2 regions of the Hydrogenophaga sp. H7 genome follow, and region 1 is predicted to be linked to the other one. Evidence: predicted binding sites of a transcription regulator. Region 1 holds the regulator's gene; the other holds the start of a gene.

Region 1 (4,197 bases):
AGGCTGACCGGTTTCTGACCCTCTTCCCTTCGGAGCCCGCCCTGTGCGGGCTTCCTGGTTTCATGGCGGGCACAATGTGCCGGCGCAGCGGCGAAACGCTCTGGGCGCCGCTACAATGAATGCAAGATCTGTGCCCTCAAACGCCATGCACCCACACGCACCAACCCCCCGTTCCATCGCCCGGATGTTGGCCGTCATTGGCCTGATGCTGCCCCTGCTGGCGCTGGCCGAAAAGGCCGACAAGGACAAGCCCATGAACGTGGAGGCCGATGCGCTGCGCTACGAAGAGACACGCCAGACCAGCGTGTTCACAGGCAACGTGGTGATCACCAAGGGCACCATCCTGATGCGCGGTGCCAAGCTGGACGTGCGCCAGGACCCGCAAGGCAATCAGTACGGTCTGCTGCTGGGCACCCCCGAAAAGGCCGGTTTCTTCCGCCAGAAGCGGGAAGGCGTGGACGAATGGATCGAGGGCGAGGGTGATCGCATCGAATACGACAGCAAGGCGCAGACGGTGCTGTTCACCGGTCGCGCGGTGCTGCGCCGCTACCGCGGCACCCTGCTCAACGACCAGAGCGTGGGCAGCGAGATCCTCTACAACAGCCTGACCGAGGTGTTCACGGTCAAGGGTGGGGACACCAGCAAGACCGCTGCCAACCCCACCGGCCGCGTGCGCGCCATGCTCACGCCGATCCCGGAAGAGGAGAAGAACGGCCCCGCCGCCCCGGCGACCGATCCGGCCACGCTGCGTCCCAGCGGCAAGATCACCGAGCCCAAGAAGTGACGGAGACCGTCGCCAGCGCCAGTCCGTCGGGCGGCATGCCGTCGCACAGCCGTCTGGAGGTCCGGGGACTCAAGAAGTCCTATGGCAGCCGCAAGGTGGTCAAGGACGTGTCCCTGTCGGTGGACAAGGGCGAGGTGGTGGGACTGCTGGGTCCCAACGGCGCCGGCAAGACCACGTCGTTCTACATGATCGTCGGCCTGCTGCGGGCCGATGGTGGCGAGATCCTGCTGGACGGTCACCGCATCGAGTCCCTGCCCATCCACCGCCGTGCCCGGCTGGGGCTGGGCTACCTGCCGCAGGAAGCCTCGATCTTCCGCAAGCTCACGGTGGCGCAGAACGTGCGCGCCGTGCTGGAGCTGCAGCAGGACGCGAACGGCCAGCCGCTGTCCGCGCGCGAGATCGATGCCCGGCTGGACGAGCTGCTCAAGGAGCTGCGCGTCGACCACCTGCGCGATTCGCCCGCGCCCGCCCTCTCGGGCGGTGAGCGCCGTCGCGTGGAGATCGCCCGCGCGCTGGCCACCCGGCCGCGGTTCATCCTGCTGGACGAGCCCTTCGCCGGCATCGACCCGATCGCGGTGCTGGAGATCCAGCACATCATCAGTTTCCTCAAGTCGCGCGGCATCGGTGTGCTGATCACCGACCACAACGTGCGCGAAACCCTGGGCATCTGCGACCACGCCTACATCATCAGCGACGGTCATGTGCTGGCCAGCGGTACCACCGCCGAGATCATCGAAAACGCCGAGGTGCGCCGCGTCTACCTGGGCGAGAACTTCCGCATGTGACGGAATGAGCCGATGAAGCAAGGTCTGTCGCTGCGGGTGTCGCAGCACCTCGCGCTCACGCCGCAACTGCAGCAGTCGATCCGCCTGTTGCAGCTGTCCACGTTGGAGATGGCTCAGGAAGTCGAGCAGATGCTCGACGAGAACCCGTTCCTGGAACGGGGCGAGGAAGTGGCCGATCGCGAAGATTTCGGCGTGCAGACCGCGGACGCACCGGTGGTCGCCGGCGAGCAGCTGGAAGAAGCGGCGCAGCCGGTGGTCGAGCTGCGCAGCGCCGAACCGGACACCCGCACCACCCAGGCCGACAGCGCAGACAGCGCCAGCGACGAGGTCGAGAGTCGGCTGGACGGCGCCGCGCCGGTCGAAGAAAGCTGGGAAGGCGACGGCACCGTCGAGATGGCGCCCGACGACAGCGAATGGGGCGGCGATGCACCCGCGCGCAACAGCGGTTCCGGCGGTGACGACGACGACACCGCCACGGCCGCCGACCTGGCCCGTGTGCCGGTTAGCCTTCAGGACCAGCTGCACGAGCAGGCGCGCTGCCTGCGCCTGTCGGACGAGGACAGCGCGGCGCTGTACTTCCTGATCGAGTCGCTCAACGACGACGGGTATCTGGAGGACAGCCTGCACGAGCTGGCGCGCGCCTGCTGGCGCCTGACCGCGGGCCGGCCGGCCGACGAAGAGCCGCGCTTCGACGAAGTCGAGGCCATTGAGCAGCGCCTGGGCATGGCCCTGCAGTGGCTGCAGCAGATGGAGCCCACGGGCGTGGGCGCGCGCGACCTGGGCGAGTGCCTGCGGCTGCAGATCATGGAGCTGCGCAACACGCCCTCCGCCCGCGCGGCGCTGGCGATCTGCGAGCAGCCGCTGGAGCTGATGGCCAAGCGCGACATCAAGCGCCTGTGTGCGGCCACCGGGCACGACGACGAGACCGTGCGCGCCGCGCTGGCGCTGATCGCCCGCCTGGAGCCCAAGCCGGGCCGGCGCTTCGTCGACGTCGAGCGCAACGTGGTGGTGCCCGACGTGATCGTCACCCGCGCCGGTCGCGGTTTCAAGGTCTCGCTCAACGCCGAGGTGATGCCGCGCCTGCGCGTGCACGACGTCTATGCCAACGCCCTGCGGGGGCGGCGCGAGGCCGGCGGCGAAGCGGGCCACGCGGCCATGCAGCAGCGGCTGCAGGAAGCGCGCTGGTTCATCAAGAACATCCAGCAGCGCTTCGACACCATCCTGCGCGTCTCCAGCGCCATCGTCGAGCGCCAGCGCAACTTCTTCATGCACGGCGAACTGGCCATGCGCCCGCTGGTGCTGCGCGAGATCGCCGACGAGCTGGGCCTGCACGAGTCGACCATCAGCCGCGTGACCACGGCCAAGTACATGGCCACGCCGTTCGGCACCTACGAGCTCAAGTACTTTTTCGGCTCCAGCCTGGGAACCGAGACCGGCGGCAATGCGTCGAGCACGGCGGTGCGCGCCCTGCTCAAGCAGTTCATCGCGTCCGAAGAGCCGACCAAGCCGCTGTCCGACAACCAGCTCTCGGACCTGCTCAAGGAGCAGGGCATCGAGTGCGCGCGCCGCACGGTCGCGAAATACCGCGAGGCGCTGCGCATCGCGCCGGCGAACCTGAGAAAAGCGCTTTGAACCAATTGAATCTTTTCCTCCCCTGCGCCGCCGGCGTGGAGGACTACCTCGCCGCCGAAGTCACGCGCATCACGGGCGAGACCGCGGTGCAGAAGTCGCGCGCCGGTGTGGCGCTGCTGGCGTCCTGGCGCGACGCGCTCAAGCTCAACCTGCACTGCCGGCTCGCGCAGCGCGTGCTGGTGCAGCTCTGGCACGGTGGCTACCGCAGCGAGAACGACCTGTACGCGGCCGCCAGCGAGGTCGCCTGGGAAATCTGGTTCACGCCGCAGCAGACGATCAAGGTCGAGGTCACGGCGCAGCACAGCCCGCTCAAGAGCCTGAACTTCGCGGCGCTCAAGATCAAGGACGCAGTCTGCGACCGCTTCCGCGACAAGCGCGGCGAGCGCCCCAGCGTCAACACCACCTGGCCCGACGTGCGGCTCTACGCCCACCTGACCACCGACACGGTGAGCCTCTACATCGACACCTCGGGCGAGCCGCTGTTCAAGCGCGGCTGGCGCGAGGACAAGGGCGACGCGCCGCTGAAGGAAACGCTGGCCGCGGCCATGATCGCCGCCACCGGCTGGAACGGTGCCGAAGCCGAATCGCTGGACGACATCGTGCCGCTGTACGACCCCTGCTGCGGCAGCGGCACGGTGGCGATCGAGGCGGCACAGATCGCGCTGCGGGTCGCTCCCGGTCTGCAGCGCCGCTTCGCGTTCGAGAAGCTGCTGCCGTTCCAGCCACACGTCTGGCACGCCCTCAAGGACGAGGCCGCGAAGCAGCGCCGCGAGTGGCCGGCCGGGCGCAAGCCCATCGTGTTCGGCAGTGACGTGGCCTTCCGCATGGTCGACTTCGCGCAGCGCAACGCCGAACGCGCGGGTGTGGCCTTCGCGATGGAGCTGCGTGGCGGTGACGCGCTGCAGCGCATGCCGCCGACCGACAAGCCCGGCGTGATGCTGCTGAACCCGCCCTATGGCGAGCGCATTGCGGCTGCCGGGGTGGCAGGGCAGAGCG
Region 2 (4,197 bases), on a different contig from region 1:
CCTTGCCGTCGTTGAAGAACTTCATGTGGTTGGGGTCGTCCCAGGTCTTGCCCATGCCGTTCTGGTAACGGCCCAGAATGCGCTGGTTGATCGCGTCGACACCGGTGTTGATGTAGGCCTTCTGCGCCACGGTCTCGGCCATCTTCAGCTTGTTCTGCAGACCGGCATCGATCCACTTGCTGGCTTCGAGCACGGCCATCATCACGGCGCGCGTGGTGTTGGGGTACTTCTTGGTGAACTCGGCCGTGGTGCCCAGCACCTTTTCAGGGTGGTCCTTCCAGAGGTCCTGCGTGGTGTTGGCCGTGATGCCGATGCCGTCCATGATGGCGCGGTGGTTCCAGGGCTCGCCCACGCAGAAGCCGTCCATGTTGCCCACGCGCATGTTGGCCACCATCTGCGGCGGCGGCACGGTGATCAGCTTGGCGCCCGACAGCGGGTTGATGCCCGCGGCGGCCAGCCAGTAGTGCATCCACATGGCGTGGGTGCCGGTCGGGAAGGTGCCCGCGAAGGTGTACTCGCGTTTGTTGGCGGCCATGAACCTGGCCAGGGACGGGCCGTCCACCGCGCCCTTGTCGGCCAGCGCCTTGGACAGCGTGATCGCCTGGCCGTTGTTGTTCAGGCTCATCAGCACCGCCATGTCCTTCTTGGGGCCGGCCGTGCCCATGTGCACACCGTAGACCAGGCCATAGAGCACGTGGGCGAAGTCCAGCTCGCCGTTGACCAGCTTGTCGCGCACGCCGGCCCAGCTCGCCTCCTTGGTCGGCACGATGGTCACGCCGTATTTCTTGTCGAAGCCCAGCACGCTGGCCATCACCACGCTGGCGCAGTCGGTCAGCGGGATGAAACCGATCTTGACCTCGGTCTTCTCCGGCGCGTCGGAGCCGGCGGCCCAGACGCCGCTGTGGCCCAGGGTGGAGAAGACGGTGGCGGCGGCCGCGCCCTTCTTGATGAAGTCGCGGCGCGAGCCGCTGTCGGCGGCGGGCGCGGCGGCGGTCTCGGGTGTCGTGGCGCGGTGGTCGTTCATGCTCAACTCCTGTGAAGAAAAAAACCAAAAACTGAAACCGGAAAAACAAAACGGCGCCCATTCCAGGCCCCCCTGTCGGGGGCGAGAAATGGACGCCGTTGTCCTGAGTGTCCTGAGACGGTCGGGAGGGTGTGCCGCCATTGGCACGTCCCGTTGTCCATCCTTCAGCACGGACCGTGCCAGCTTGTTGCTCTGTGCCGCCGTGTTGGGGTAAGTTTTTGATTTGTATGTGTTTTTTGAAACGCTCAGTGAGGCGGTGGGGCGGCGGACGCCGTCGGGGTGGCTTCAAACTGGTGCGCTGTTGTGGTGCGGCACAGCTTTTGTGCGCCGCAGCAGGGCGGCTCAGCGCAGGCCCGGCGGCAGGATCTCGGCCATGGCCAGCACCGCCTGCGCCACGTCCACCAGGCGCCGGTTCTGGTTCATCGCCATCTGGCGCAGCGTCTTGTGCGCCTCGTGCTCGCTGAGCTGGCGGTGTGCCATCAGCAGGCCCTTGGCGCGTTCGACGATCTTGCGTTCGTTCAGGCTGGCACGGACCATGTCCAGCTCGTCACCCATCTGCTGCAGGCGCTGCGCCTGTTCGTGCACCAGTTCGAGGATCGAGCGTTCCACCTGCGGGCCGTAGGCCTGCACCGGGTGCCCCAGGTTCACCGGCGGCGCGGGGGCGGCCTGGCCTTCGTCGAAGAAGTCGCCGTGCTCGGGCAGGTCCTCGCCCAGCGACTCGGCGCGCTGCCACTTCTGGAAGTCGGCCAGGTCGCGGGTGGCGGCCGCCAGGCGCTGGTGGCACAGGGCCTCCAGCTCGGCGGCCAGCGCGTCCTCCACCGTCTTCATGGTGTCCATGCGGGCGGTGCAGGCGTCGAACCAGATCTGGCTCAGGCCGGTGTCCAGCGGGCCGCCGGGCAGCGAGGTGGCCAGGATGCGGCGCAGCCGCTCCAGCGAGGCCTGCGTGTCGTGCCGCTGCACGGCGGCCCAGGCCTCGCGCAGCGGCTCGCTGGCGAAGTCGGCGAACACCTGCAGGCAGCGTTCCTGCGAGTCGATCAGGTGCAGCAGGCGCTGCTGGCCGTCGGCCTGCGCGCAGCCCGCCGCAAACAGGGCCGAGCCGGTGGCGCGTTCCTGGCCGGCGAATTCCTTGCCCTGGATGAAGTTGAACAGGGCCACCAGGCGGCGCGAGATGTCGGGGTCCGAGGCGCTGTCGGCGGCCTCGAACACCACCGCCAGCAGGCCGTTGATCAGGCGGATGTAGCCGGCGGTGGCGCGTGCGGCGCTCCAGACCTGTGTCTGCACACGCAGGCGCAGCAGGGGCAGGGCGTCCAGGCCCTGCAGCACATAGGCGATGCGGCTGAACAGGCGGGCGCCGTTGCCGGCGCGCGGGGTCTCGGTGTCCAGGGTGTCGAAGGAGGCGCGCACCTCGGCCTGCAGCTCGTCGCAGCACGCCACCTGGGCCAGGCGCTCATCGGCCCAGTGCTGGCCTTGCGAGGCGAGGTACAGGTTGGACAGGCCGCGCTCGCGCTGCAGCGCATGGATGAAGCGGCCGGTGGCGTTGACCAGGGCGCTGGTCAGCGCCAGCTGTTGCAGGCCGGCGATTTCACAGCGCTTGGCGGCAATGAGGAAACAGAAGGCCGATTTCATGCCCCGGGGTGGCAGCAACATTCGTGCCGCCGCGCGGTGTGCACGACGCACCGACTGGTGGGTGAAACGGCGCCGCCTGTCAGCCCGGCGGGCTGGAGCCGGATGACGGCGGGGGATTCGGGTCCAATTCCGGGTTCGTGCGTTTTCCGGAAGCAGAGGGTGCCCATGGTGTGGTTGAAGCGAGGTGTGGCGTGGGCGGTGTTGTCCGCGGGTCTTCTGACCGCCTGTGGTGGTGGCCAGACAGACCAGGAGGCCAGCGCCCGGCAGCAGGCGGCCGGTGCTGGCGTGGTCGCGAGGACGACGTCTTCGACCGGCGGCGCAGACGCGGTGCCTGTCTCGCTCGGGGTGGCGAATGTGCGCAAGGCCGCTTCGGGCCGGGTGGCGGTGTTCCGCTTCTACAACACGGGCACGGGCGCGCACTTCTACACCACCAGCATCGAAGAGCGCGAGGCGGTGTACCGGACCGCGGCCCACATGAGCCCGGAGGGCGAGGCCTTCTACGCGGCCGGCGCCGCCGGAGCCGGGCTGAGCCCGGTGCACCGCTTCTACAACACGCAGACCGGTGTCCACTTCTACACCATCAGCGAGGCCGAGCGGGCCAATGTCGAGGCCAACCTCCCGCAGTTCACTTACGAGGGCATCGCCTACTACGCCAGCCAGACGCCAGCGGCCGGGTTCACGCCGCTCTACCGCTTCCTCGTGGTGCGCCAGGGCGTGCACTTCTACACCGCCAGCGAGGAAGAAAGCCTGCGCCTGCAGGCCACCATGACCGCGACGCACCGGTACGAAGGCGTGGGTTACCACGTGATGGTCTCGGCCTGCGCCAGCCCGCCTTGCGGCCCGACCGGCCCCAACCGGCCGCGGGTCTTCATTTCCCTGCACGGCAACAACCAGCTGGCCGACAACGCCGCGCTGGACGCACAGTGGACCTACGTGCGCCAGAACGCGCATGGCATCTGGGGCAACAACGCCAAGATCACGGACGAACAGAGCGCGAACCTCATCCGCAAGATGACCACGCGGAACCTGATCACCGAATACCCGGTGCCCCCGGGCACGTCTGCGTGGCTGCCGCTTCTCGCGTTCAACAACCTCCAGGTGCTCTACCCGGACATGGACCAGAGCCTCAACCCGGAGGCCATCGCCTTCTACACCAGCGACACCAGCCGCTGGAATGGTCGCACCGTGGCCCAGGCCGAAGCGATCTACACCGACCCCACCGCGCCGGCGAGCCGCCGCTACGGAGCCGTCTACACCGGCTGGCAGCCGCAGAACTTCGACCCCACCAACCCCCAGGTACATCTACGCGAATGCCAACGCGGTGCTGGCTTTCCGCAGCAGCAAAGGCACCTTCATCGAGTGTCCGCTGGGTGCCTGCACCAGCGGGAAGCTCGGCGAGGCGTTCCGCCGGGCGATCCGTGAGACCCACGTGCGCGGCCGGCCCTTCATCTGGTTTGCGAGCAATGCGTTCAGCACCAGCCCGGACTGGCTGGCCGCCTTTCAGGCGACCTACAACGCGATTGCGGCCGAAGGCCTGTGGCGGCCAG

Evidence for each region. Region 1 encodes sigma-54, which starts transcription at its own class of promoters, with help from an activator protein. Its sites were predicted from a motif close to TGGCANGNAANCTGCTTT; they were not measured.
Region 2: a site for sigma-54 is predicted at 2,662-2,679, ahead of BC358_RS18460 (nitrate regulatory protein). Genes of this name have one in related genera too.

What each region holds. Positions count from the first base shown of each region.
Region 1 is NZ_MCIC01000020.1:174,528-178,724, forward strand. Features, by position in the region: gene BC358_RS21545 (thiol:disulfide interchange protein DsbA/DsbL) at 1-7, shown strand, start outside; gene lptA (lipopolysaccharide transport periplasmic protein LptA) at 185-784, shown strand; gene lptB (LPS export ABC transporter ATP-binding protein) at 820-1,569, shown strand; gene BC358_RS21560 (RNA polymerase factor sigma-54) at 1,582-3,201, shown strand; gene BC358_RS21565 (class I SAM-dependent RNA methyltransferase) at 3,198-4,197, shown strand, end outside.
Region 2 is NZ_MCIC01000018.1:165,004-169,200, reverse strand. Features, by position in the region: gene BC358_RS18465 (CmpA/NrtA family ABC transporter substrate-binding protein) at 1-1,024, opposite strand, end outside; gene BC358_RS18460 (nitrate regulatory protein) at 1,367-2,650, opposite strand; gene BC358_RS18455 (hypothetical protein) at 2,852-4,072, shown strand; gene BC358_RS18450 (hypothetical protein) at 4,080-4,197, shown strand, end outside.